2 linked regions of the Cellvibrio sp. PSBB006 genome follow. The protein of the gene in region 1 interacts with the protein of each later gene in a pairwise test. Links are inferred from orthologs where the notes say so. Each region holds a gene or a part of one and is shown on either strand. Other genes may lie near its edges.

The links.
Region 2: the proteins of ftsZ (region 1) and rlmN interact in binary tests that used the Escherichia coli proteins (3 or more experiments, as listed by UniProt). The link is inferred for Cellvibrio sp. PSBB006 from one-to-one orthologs.

What each region holds. Positions count from the first base shown.
Region 1 is NZ_CP021382.1:1,992,758-2,000,607, forward strand. The notes cover bases 3,120-6,006. They hold ftsZ (cell division protein FtsZ), read right to left. Parts: upstream 5,205-6,006; coding sequence 4,035-5,204; downstream 3,120-4,034. Other genes in these bases: lpxC (UDP-3-O-acyl-N-acetylglucosamine deacetylase), read right to left, coding at 3,120-3,643; ftsA (cell division protein FtsA), read right to left, coding at 5,262-6,006. In the rest of the region: preprotein translocase subunit SecA, read right to left, coding at 1-1,371; CBR65_RS08235 (M23 family metallopeptidase), read right to left, coding at 1,481-2,413; more of lpxC, read right to left, coding at 2,732-3,119; more of ftsA, read right to left, coding at 6,007-6,500; CBR65_RS08255 (cell division protein FtsQ/DivIB), read right to left, coding at 6,541-7,386; CBR65_RS08260 (D-alanine--D-alanine ligase), read right to left, coding at 7,393-7,850. UniProt on the Escherichia coli protein: Essential cell division protein that forms a contractile ring structure (Z ring) at the future cell division site. The regulation of the ring assembly controls the timing and the location of cell division.
Region 2 is NZ_CP021382.1:1,349,089-1,353,756, reverse strand. The notes cover bases 1,847-4,668. They hold rlmN (23S rRNA (adenine(2503)-C(2))-methyltransferase RlmN), read left to right. Parts: upstream 1,847-2,568; coding sequence 2,569-3,768; downstream 3,769-4,668. Other genes in these bases: CBR65_RS05565 (helix-turn-helix domain-containing protein), read left to right, coding at 4,590-4,668; pilW (type IV pilus biogenesis/stability protein PilW), read left to right, coding at 3,800-4,582; ndk (nucleoside-diphosphate kinase), read left to right, coding at 2,107-2,532; CBR65_RS05585 (SufE family protein), read left to right, coding at 1,847-1,911. Outside these bases: CBR65_RS05600 (aminotransferase class V-fold PLP-dependent enzyme), read left to right, coding at 1-438; CBR65_RS05595 (iron-sulfur cluster assembly accessory protein), read left to right, coding at 457-816; putative Fe-S cluster assembly protein SufT, read left to right, coding at 866-1,408; more of CBR65_RS05585, read left to right, coding at 1,492-1,846.

The DNA of each region.
Region 1 (7,850 bases):
CGAGGTTTCGATTGATGCAGTACCCACCAGAATCGGAGCATTTTTTTCCTGATAGGTTTTGATGTCCTCAACGATTGCATCGTATTTTTCTTCTACCGACAGAAAAACCAAATCGTTCAGGTCGACACGCTGTACTGTCTTATTGGTGGGAATTACCACGACATCAAGACGATAGATTTCGCGGAATTCATACGCCTCGGTGTCTGCCGTACCGGTCATGCCCGCGAGAATCGGATATAGGCGGAAATAATTCTGGAAGGTAGTCGACGCAAGTGTTTGACTCTCGCTTTGAATCGGTACGCCTTCTTTGGCCTCCAATGCCTGATGCAGACCTTCCGATAGACGACGCCCCTGCATGGTTCGGCCGGTGTGCTCATCAATCAAGACAACCTGATTCTCCTGAACGATGTACTCTACATCGCGATGGAATAATGCATGGGCGCGCAAGGCTGAATTAACGTGATGCAATAACGCCAAATTATTGGCCGCGTAGAGATTTTGGTCCGGCTGCAGTAATTTTGCTTCAATCAATAAATCTTCTACATGTTGATGCCCGCTTTCAGAGAGTTCCACCTGACGGGTTTTCTCATCAACAGAGTAGTCGCCTTCCCCGTCTTCTTCCTGTTGCGGTTTCAACCTGCCGACCAACTGGTTCATGCGCTTGTAGAGTTCAGAACTGTTTTCAGCAGCACCGGAAATCACCAAAGGTGTGCGCGCTTCGTCAATCAAAATCGAGTCGACTTCGTCCACGATGGCAAAATATAACGGACGCTGTACTTTATCGGCTTTACTCAGCGCCATGTTATCGCGGAGATAGTCAAAACCGTATTCGTTATTGGTGCCGTAAGTAATGTCCGCCGCGTAGGCTTCGCGCTTTAAAGCAGAAGGCTGCATGGATTGGATAACGCCAACCTTCATGCCCAGAAATTCATAAACCGGGGCCATCCACGCTGCGTCGCGACTGGCCAGATAATCATTCACTGTAATCACGTGCACGCCCTTACCAGTCAGGGCGTGCAGGTAGCTCGGCAGGGTTGCCACCAGGGTTTTACCCTCACCGGTACGCATTTCAGCGATACACCCTTCGTGCAGCGCCATACCACCGATAAGCTGTACATCAAAATGGCGCATCGACAAAACCCGGCGGCTTGCTTCACGCACCGTGGCAAAAGCTTCAGGTAAGAGCTGATCAACGGTCTCGCCTTGCTGGTAACGCTGACGATATTCGTCAGTTTTTGCCCGTAATTGTTCGTCAGTCAGCTTTTCCATGTCGGGCTCAAGCGCGTTAATTCGCGTCACAATCTTGCTCATGCGCTTGAGTTCACGATCATTTTTTGAACCGAATAAAGCTTTAGCTATAAAACCAATCATTTGATATACCGTAACTTATAAGAATGCAGATCTGAAATAAAATGAACCTGACAGCAAGGCTGGCAAGTAAACAGAAAGGTGCTTGTTAAAGCAAGCGGGGAGAGGAGAATTATCGGCTGGCGCGATGAATATAGGTTGCAGGATCGACAGGGCGACCGTGCTTGTAAACTTCAAAATGAACGTGGGGACCAGTAGAGCGACCGGTAGAGCCTACTAAAGCGATGATTTGACCTTTTTTAACTACATCACCCACTTTTACCAGATTACTTTTGTTGTGGGCATAGCGTGTGGCATAGCCGTTACCATGGTTGATTTCCACCATGTTGCCATATTCAGGGTGACGACCAGCAACAGTGACAACCCCGGCAGCAACCGAGATGACATCAGTGCCTTCACGGGCCGCGAAATCAACACCAGCATGGAAAGCAACATTGCCGGTAAACGGATCGGTTCTGCGCCCAAAACGGGAAGCCATCCAACCTTTTTGCACGGGTCGACCGGCAATAAAGATGTCATCCTGGATTTTGCGCTTGGCCAATAAAGCATCAAGCGTTTCCAGCTGTTGTTCGCGGTTTTCGATTTGATTAGAGAGCTGATCGATGATCCGAATCAGTTCAGGAGTAGACTGGGCCTGAGTGACAGCCGCTGTTTCCGGGCCGCCGACGGCAGGGGGCTGACTGAAATCGAACTCGCCTTCTTCCAGCTTGGCAACGGTAGTCAACCGCTCACCCAAAGCATCCAGACGCACGAGACGCGCCTGCATTTCTGCGATTTTCATCGTCAGCGCCGACAATTGTGCTTCGGCCTCCTGACGGGTTTTCTCCAGATGTTCTTTCTGGGCAATCAATTCATCTTCAAGCGCCTGACGGGACTCGGTATTAAAGAAGTCACCGTTGTCCTGCGTTTCAAGCCAGTTATAGCCAATAGCGCAGAGCACTCCAGGCATACCCAACAAGCAGACAGAAAGAAACGCACGAGTCCATCCCGCAATGGAGATGCTCCGTGACTGACCGTGATGCTTGTTGAGGATAATAATTTTCATGCAATGAATGTTATCTGATTTGCCTGAACCAATTATTAGTAATAGTAGGCATTTTAAGATTCTTGCTTAGACCAATATTGCCTTGTTGCGGATGTTTTATAACTCGAAGGACTTAAAAACCAACTTCTTTATTATAAACAATCACTTTGTCGTCCGTGATAACACGGATTTATAAGCAAAATTAGCACCAATTTCTGAAAAATCATCCGCCAATATCAGCGGGAGGTCGAAATATGGCACAGATGAAAGGTAATGATCAATAGAAAATTTCAACGACATCAGTTCACCAATGTCGTTGAAACTAAGACGGGGAAAAACTTAAATAGCCAATAAAGGCTTCATATAAGAGATGGGCGCAGCGTCCTCATCTTCAAATGTGACCACTTCCCAGGCATCTTTTTGAGCGATTAATTGGCGCAAGGATTTGTTGTTAAGGCCGTGACCCGACTTATGCGCTTTAAACTCACCAATCAGGCTATTTCCCAGAAGATACAAGTCACCGATAGCATCCAGGACCTTGTGTTTTACAAACTCATCTTCGTAGCGCAGGCCATCCTCGTTAAGGATGCGGTAATCATCCACGACGATAGCGTTGTCGATGCTGCCGCCCTTGGCCAAGCCTTTGGAGCGCAAATATTCAATCTCGTGCATAAAACCGAAAGTGCGCGCGCGACTAACTTCTTTTACAAAAGACGTACTGGAAAAATCCACCGACGTTTCAAGGGTACGCCCCTGAAAAACCGGGTGATCGAAATCGATAGAGAAAGTGACTTTAAAGCCTTCAAATGGCAGGAAACTGGCAATTTTATCGCCATCCTGCACCGTGACGGGCTTTTTGATGCGGATGAATTTTTTCGCTGCTGGTTGCTCTTGAATACCAGCAGATTGGATCAGAAAAACAAAAGGGCCAGCACTGCCATCCATAATAGGGACTTCCGGGGCGCTGACTTCAACAATAGCGTTATCAATACCCAGACCAGCCATGGCAGAAAGCAAATGCTCGACTGTTGATACGCGGACGTCGCCATTCATCAGGGTCGTCGACAGCGTCGTATCACCGACATTTTCTGCCTTCGCTTCGATCTCCACCACAGGGTCAAGATCCACCCGGCGAAACAGGATACCCGCATCCACAGGAGCGGGAAGCAGAGTCAAATAAATCTTTTGGCCGGTGTGTAACCCAACGCCGGTCGCGCGAATGGCATTCTTAAGTGTTCGTTGTCTGATCATTGCTTTGTGTTAGCCCTACCTGTTAGCTAGATTAGCAAGTGTACCCAAGGTGACTTTGGCGTGTACGCGACGTAAATTTTTTGCCGTCATACTCGCGATATCCTTATTGATGTCCCGCAGTCTAACCAAAAGTAATCCCGTTCAAAAAAGCAAGTCATGTTACCAATATATGTCGCAGGTCGCCAGCTAAGCGGCCTATAGGAAAAATCAATCTTTAGCGAACCTGGTCCCTGTCCGCTAAAAATAGTACTGCCCTGCGCTTTTTACGCATACCGGACCACTAACTCAGACACGTTCATTGACGAGTTGTGGTGCCGGTAAAGGCAATTTTCAAGTCGTCCGTCAGCGGCGACTGAGACTCGCGACATTCATTACCACTACATCCAATCGATCAATCCGCCTGGCGACGCAAGAATGCCGGAATATCGAGATATTCAAGATCCTTTTCTGCCATCGGTGCAACAGCCGCCGAAGAATGACTGTTGGCGCGCAAGTGCGCCGGACGATCCAATGCGCTGTAATCAATCTGACCATTGGAACGACGCGTGTTATCCACGATGACTTTTGTGGGCGCAGGTTTGGTTTCTTTAACCGCTGCGGTAGCCGCCGCACCCAAACCAGTTGCCACAACAGTCACGCGAAGCTCGTTGCTCATCTCTGGATCGATTACCGTACCAACCACTACAGTCGCATCAGCGGATGCAAATTCTTCAATAGTGTTACCCACTTCAGAGTATTCGCCGAGCGACAGATCAATACCGGCAGTGATATTTACCAGAATACCGCGCGCACCTTGCAGATTAACGTCTTCCAGCAGCGGGCTGCGAATTGCCGCTTCGGCTGCTTCGCGTGCGCGATTTTCACCTGTTGCACGACCGGTGCCCATCATCGCCATGCCCATTTCAGACATCACGGTGCGAACGTCAGCGAAGTCGACGTTGATCATGCCGGGACGGATAATCAGATCGGCAATACCTTGCACCGCGCCGAGCAATACATTGTTAGCGGCTTTAAACGCATCAAGCAGGCTGGTTGACTTACCCAACACCGCCAACAATTTTTCATTGGGAATGGTGATTAACGAATCCACGCGCTCCTGCAGTTCACGAATACCGGCGTCGGCAATAGCCATACGTTTGCGGCCTTCGAACGGGAAGGGTTTGGTGACCACCGCAACCGTCAGAATTCCCAGGTCGCGCGCAACTTCGGCCACTACCGGTGCACCACCAGTACCGGTACCACCACCCATGCCTGCGGCAATAAATACCATATCAGCACCGCGCAGGACCTCAGCAATACGCTCGCGATCTTCCAGCGCTGCCTGCCGGCCTACCTCCGGGTTAGCACCTGCACCCAGCCCTTTGGTCATGGAGTTACCCAGTTGTAACACGGTGCGTGCATCAATATCTTTCAGCGCTTGCGCGTCAGTATTTGCACAGATAAATTCCACACCATCAACGTTATTGGCAATCATGTGTTTGACGGCGTTACCGCCACCACCACCAACACCGATAACTTTGATAACTGCACTTTGTTGAATGCTATCGACTAATTCAAACATAGTAATACCCCTTTTTTCCCTTGAACGTGTCTGTTAAAAAATAAAACCTGGTTGCGTTTAAAAATTGCTTTGAAATAATTTCTTGAGCCGACTGATAATCGAACCCTGCTGTTCCCTCGAATGATGCGCAGCTCCCCTGCCCTCCTGTTGTTGCTTCATTGCATACATCAACAAACCGACACCGGTGGAATAAATGGGATTATTCACGATGTCAGTCAAACCGCGAATGGCGTGTGGTGCGCCAATACGAACGGGCATATGAAAAATTTCCTCCGCCAGTTCAATAACACCTTCCATCTTCGACGTACCACCGGTTAAGACAATACCGGCGGCAATCAAATCTTCATAACCGCTGCGCCGCAATTCCGATTGCACCAATGTAAACAATTCGTCGTAGCGCGGCTCCACCACTTCGGCCAATGCCTGTCGGGACAGATCGCGTGGTTGACGATCTCCCACACTGGGTACTTTGATCGTTTCATCCGGGCTGGTTAACTTTGCCAATGCGCAGGCATATTTAATTTTAATTTCTTCAGCATTAGGCGTCGGTGTGCGCAGCGCCATAGCGATATCGTTGGTTACCTGATCACCGGCAATCGGGATCACGCCCGTATGGCGAATTGCACCGTCTTTAAAGATGGCAATGTCAGTGGTACCGCCGCCAATATCCACCACACAAACACCCAATTCTTTTTCATCATCAGTCAGTACGGCATAACTTGAAGCCAATTGTTCCAAGATAATATCTTCAACTTCCAAACCACACCGACGAATACATTTTTCAATATTTTGCGCCGCATTGACTGCGCAAGTCACCAGATGCACTTTTGCTTCCAGGCGCACACCGGACATCCCCAAAGGCTCTTTCACACCGTCCTGGTCATCAATTAAAAATTCCTGCGGCAGGATGTGCAGAATTTTCTGGTCCGCTGGAATAGCCACGGCCTGTGCTGCATCAATTACACGATCCAGATCCTGCGGAAACACTTCACGATCCTTGATCGCCACGATACCGTGAGAATTCAGGCTGCGAATGTGGCTGCCCGCGATACCCGCGTAGACCGAGTGAATCTGGCAACCAGCCATCAACTCCGCTTCTTCAATAGCGCGCTGGATCGAAAGCACCGTGGATTCGATATTTACCACCACACCTTTTTTCAAACCGCTGGAGCGATGCGATCCGATACCGACAATTTCCAGGCGTCCTTCGGGCGTGATGGCCCCCACAAGCGCCACCACCTTGGATGTACCTATATCCAGGCCAACAATCATTTTGTTGTCACCAGCATTTGCCATTGGCGTAACCTCTTTTTAAATCATTCCAACCTTTGAATGATCACATCGATTTAATGTAATTTTTTTTCGCTTCTGAATCCGGCGACCATTGCACCGCAACGCCGTTGGTATAGCGCACATCAATTGCTGTAACGTCTTGCCAGACCTCGCTCAGGTGTTGGTCGTAGACCGTCATAAAGCGGCGCATTTTTTCCATCACCTGATCCCGACCAATGGCCACTTCCACATCACCTTTCAACATCAATCGCCAGGACTTTTTGCTATCACACTTCAACTCGATAACGTCCAGACCACGCGAGCGCAACAACTGCGATAAATCCTGATATTGCTGCATAATCTTGCTGGCATCAGCGGCGTTGCCTTGCAATAAGGGTAACGCCGCCAATGCATCAATATTGTCAACCTGCACCAACTCGCCGCGCTGGTTTAAAAAACCGTCTGTACCCCATCGCGCAATTGGCTGCTCCTCGGTGATGCGTACTTCCAGCGCATCGGGCCAACGTCGCGCCAGGGCGGCGTGCTCAACCCAGGGTTCACTTTCCAATGCCGTTTTCATGCGCATTAAATCCAGCTGCAAAAAATCTTCATTGATCTCTGCACTGATTAACGCCATAGCTCGCTCCTTGCTGATGTAATGAAAGTCACCCTCCACCATCACGCTGGCCAGCGGTCGATCAACCAGTTCCGCCACAGGCTCAGCGACAAAATACAGCGCTAATCCCAGCGCTCCGACTATCAAAACCAATCCCACTAAACGTCTTGACCAACGACCGGCATTGTCATTGTTGTTGTCGCCCAAACGGGCACCGCCGTAGCTGGGAACCTTGGTATTCAGTCCCTCTGCTCGTTTACTGCGCCGCCTGCCATTGACACTGCTGTCGTTCATGCTGATTTACAAACTGGCCAGCAATACAGCGATGACCAATTGCGCAAAAGATAAACCTTCTGCTTTTGCAGCCATGGGTACCAAGCTGTGGCTGGTCATGCCGGGCACGGTATTCACTTCCAACAAATAAAAATTCTGTGCCGAATCGGCCATGACATCCACGCGACCCCAACCGCGACAACCGAGCGCGCTGAAGGCATTTAACGCTAATTCACGCAGCTCTTTTTCTTTCGTCTCACTCAAGCCGCACGGGCAGAGGTAGCGCGTATCTTCCGCAAGATATTTCGCATCAAAATCATAAAAGCGGTGGTCAGTTTCCAGTTTAATTGGCGCCAGGGCTTTGCCGTCCAGAATCGCCACGGTGTACTCGCCACCGGTGATCAAACGTTCAACCAACACACTGCCGTCGTATTGCGCGGCATTTTGATAAGCCGCTTGCAGCTCCGTCGCTGATTGCACACGCG
Region 2 (4,668 bases), 650 kb from region 1 along the record:
GCCTGCACAACCTACAACCAGTTGCCCTATAAATTTGAAGCAGGTACGCCGGATATTTCTGGTGCTATCGGCTTGGCTGCCGCCATCGATTATCTGAATCAGCTGGACCGGCGCGCCGCAGCGGCTCATGAGCAAGCACTGCTTCGTTACGCAGAAGAAAAAGCGCGTGCTACTGACGGTATTCGATTGGTAGGCACGGCAGGAAACAAAACCAGTGTGATGAGTTTTTTGCTGGAGGGTGCGCATCCCCATGATTTGGGAATGCTACTCGATAAACAAGGTGTGGCTGTACGCACTGGCAACCACTGCGCTCAGCCCTTGATGGATCAATTCGGTATTCCGGGCACCGTGCGCGCCAGTTTCAGTTTCTATAACACCTTTGCCGAGGTGGATCGTCTTTTTGCCGCCTTGGACAAAGCCAAAACCTTCTTACTTTAAGGCTTTCGGGAGCTCATGATGACAGTTGAATCCTTCGATCCCGTGCAACAGGCCGTGTCGGTCACCCCAACGGCGGTGGAGCACTTTAAGCGTCAATTGGTCGGTCACAAAGAGGCGCGGGCAGTTCGCCTGAGTGTCAAACAAAGTGGTTGTACCGGTTTTATGTATGTTATCGACCTGGTGCCCGAAGGGCAGGCGGATGATCTGCATTATGCGTTGGCTGAGGGCGTGGAGCTGCTGGTCGATAAAGACAGTTTGGCAGTGGTCAGCGGTACACAGATTGATTTTGTTACCGAGGGCGTGAATCGCCAGCTGAAATTCCTCAACCCCAATGCCAGGGATTACTGCGGTTGTGGCGAAAGTTTTAACGTGAATTGATGTGACGGGTCTTTGAGTTACGGGTCTTTGAATTACGAGTCTTTGAATTATGGTAGCTACAGAAAGACGTGTTGTCGTCACCCAGGAAGACTGTCCCGCGCGCCGGGTGCCGGACGGTACGCCTATTACGATCCCCAAAGACACCTTTGTCACCATCACCCAGTCCCTGGGCGGTAATTACACGCTGACCTATCACGGCCAGATGGTACGGGTCGATGGTAGCGATGCGGCGGCTCTGGGTTTACCTGCCGAGACCCTCAGTTTTCCAGCTCCGGTCGATGATCGCATTCATGAAGAGCAGGTCTGGCAAGCTTTGGGAACCGTTTATGATCCTGAGATTCCGGTGGATCTGGTTAATCTCGGGCTTATCTATGGTGTGGATATTGATCAGCAAGCCAGGAGGGTCAATATCCGCATGACACTGACGGCACCGGCTTGTGGTATGGGGCCGGTGTTGGTGGGAGATGTGGAATACCGCGTTCGCAAAGTCCCTAATGTCGCGTCGGTGAAGGTTGACCTGGTCTTCGATCCACCCTGGCGTCGCGACATGATGAGCGAAGAGGCTCAGCTCGAAACGGGGATGTTTTTTTAATCAGGAAGGGTGTGGCGCTTCCTTTTAATTCCCTGCATAGCCTGGAGCATAGCGGTGGAATTTACCTCATTGGATTTCCTTTCATGACGCAGTTTGGCATTGATATCAGCGCCGATGACATTATCGATACCCTCGGTTTCTTTGACTCCTGGGAGGATCGTTATAAATACATTATTGATTTAGGTAAGGAGCTACCCCCCCTGGCGGAGGAGCATCGGACCGAAGTCAACCTGGTGCGCGGCTGTCAGAGTCAGGTTTGGCTGATCAGCGAGTTGCGCGATGGTCGTTTGTTTTTTGCGGCGGACAGCGATGCGTTTATCGTCAAGGGCTTGTTGGGCGTCGTGCTGGCGGCCTATAACGGCAAAACACCGGGTGAGATCCTCGCCTTTGACATTGAAGCCTATTTTAACGCCCTGAACCTGTTGCAACATCTAAGCGCGACCCGCGGCAACGGGTTGCGTGCGATGGTGAAGCGCATCCAGGACACAGCCGCCGCCTGTTGACAGGTGTTTGCTACTGCTGTGGGGCTCATGCTTGCGGCTTTTCACACAATCGCGACAATCCCGATTTCACCGGGTTTTCCCGTATAAAAAGTCCCCCGATCCGCGTATAATTCGCCGATTTTTCTATTTCCCCGGGGCCTATCGCCGGATTGCGCGATGGCCAAAGTTAATTGTTAAACAGGATTGGAGTCTCGCATGGCTGTAGAACAGACGTTGTCCATCGTTAAACCGGATGCCGTGGGCAAGAATCATATTGGCGAAATCTTCGCGCGTTTTGAAAAAGCTGGTCTCAAAATTGTGGCACTTAAGATGCTGCATCTGAGCCGTGAAGAAGCTGAGGGCTTTTATGCTGAGCACAAAGGACGTCCTTTTTTTGAGGGTCTGGTTAACTTCATGACGTCCGGTCCTGTGTGTGTCCAGGTATTGTCAGGCGAGAATGCGATTGCGTTGAATCGTGAGCTGATGGGGGCTACAGATCCGCAGAAAGCAGCACCTGGCACTATCCGTGCTGACTTTGCCACTGCCATTGATACCAACGCCGTACATGGCTCCGACTCTCCCACATCCGCTGCGCGTGAGATTGCCTATTTCTTCAGCAATGTTGAAATCTTCGCACGCTAAGGTTATCCAATCGTAAACAGCCTCACAGGTAGCATCATGGTCACTTCGTCAGACATTCTTCCCGACAATACCGCGCCCGATGGCGCTGTCGCCGTGGAGTCGGCTGCGTCAACCGCCAAGGTCAACCTGCTGGGGCTACCCGAAGCCAAACTGGTGGCTTTTTTTGAGAGCCTGGGTGAAAAACGTTTTCGCGCGGTACAGGTGATGAAGTGGATTCACCAGTTAGGCGCTGACAATTTCGAAGACATGACCAACGTCAGCAAAGAGTTGCGTCGCAAGTTACAGGATGTAGCAGAGATTCGTCTGCCGGAGGTTGTGAAACAACTGGATTCTGCTGACGGCACGCGTAAATTTCTGATCCGCGTCAGCGGCGGAAATGTTATCGAAACGGTTTATATTCCCGAAGGGGATCGCGGTACCTTATGTGTTTCATCCCAGGTTGGCTGCTCGCTGGATTGCAGTTTTTGTGCAACAGGAAAGCAGGGTTTTAACCGCGATCTGACGGCGGCAGAGATTATCGGCCAGGTGTGGATTGCAGCAAAATCCTTCGGGCAATTGCAGGCCAATGCCCAGCGTAGCGTGACCAACGTTGTGTTGATGGGCATGGGCGAGCCCTTGTTAAATTTTGATAACGTTGTCGATGCCATGAATTTGATGATGCATGACAACTGTTACGGAATCTCCAAGCGCCGTGTGACCTTAAGTACATCCGGTGTTGTGCCGGCACTTGATCGGTTGAGCCAGTATACCGATGCTTGTCTGGCAATTTCCTTACACGCACCTAACGACGAGCTGCGTAACGAATTGGTGCCGATCAATAAAAAATACCCTATCGCCATGCTGCTGGATTCTGCCAAGCGCTATATCCAGGCCATGCCGGACACGCACCGTAAAATCACGATCGAATACACATTGATCGATCAGGTTAACGATCGACCACATCATGCGCATCAGTTGGCTGAATTGCTGCGCGATGTACCAGTCAAAATCAATTTGATTCCGTTTAATCCTTTCAACCTGTCCAATTACAAGCGGGTCAGCAATAATGCCTTGCGCCGTTTCCAGGACATCCTGATGGAAGCCGGCTATATTACGACGGTACGCACAACCCGCGGTGATGATATCGACGCGGCCTGCGGACAACTCGCGGGAGCCATCAACGACATCACCAAACGCAGCGAGCGCTACCGCGCACGTTTTGATGAAGCTCAACCGGTAAAAATAATCGCACAATAATTGCAGGTTGAATCGTAGACTGGAGAAAACAATGCAACACAACTTGATGTTTGCCATCGTCACACGTCTATTGGTCCTGATGAGTATTCTGATGTTATCTGCCTGTGTCACCGAGATGGAAGGGCGCAGGGTTTCCAGTGTTGATGAAGAAAAAGCATTGGAGTTGCACATAAAATTAGCGTCCGGCTATGTGCAAAAGAAAAATCGGGAATCGGCTCGGCATCACCTGAAAAAAGCGTTTGAAATTGATAAAAATTCTACCGGTGCTTCCGCTGTGTTAGCGCGCTTATATGAATTAGAGGGCGAGCCCAAACTGGCCGAAGAACAATATCGCCGCGTTCTGCGGCAGGACAACAGTTTTACTGAAGCACGTAACTATTTTGGTCTGTTTCTCTACCGTGCAAAACGTTATGAAGAAGCCTTCGAGCAATTTGAAATAGCGGGTGAAGATCTTGCTTACACAGATCGCGCTGAGGTGTTGGTCAATGTCGGGCGAACGGCAGCCAAGCTGGGTAATACAGCACGAGCGGAAAGCGCTTTCGCTCATGCCAATTTGTTGAACAACAAATTGGCGGCACCTTACATCGAACTGGCGGAACTTAATTTCCAAAAGAAAGAGTACGCGGAATCCAAACGTTTTCTTGATCAATATGCCATCCTGCGCAATCACACGGCGCGCAGTTTATTACTCGGTATTCGGATTGAGCGTATCTTCGGTAATAAAGACAAAGAGGCCAGCTATGCCTTGTTGCTGAAAAACCGTTATCCCTATTCCAAAGAGTATCTGGAATATAAACAGACGATGAGTTATTGAGCTGCCAATGACTGAATTTGAACAAGCCACAGACGACGTTCCAAATACGCCGGTATCGCCGGGTACCATGTTGCTGCAAGCGCGTG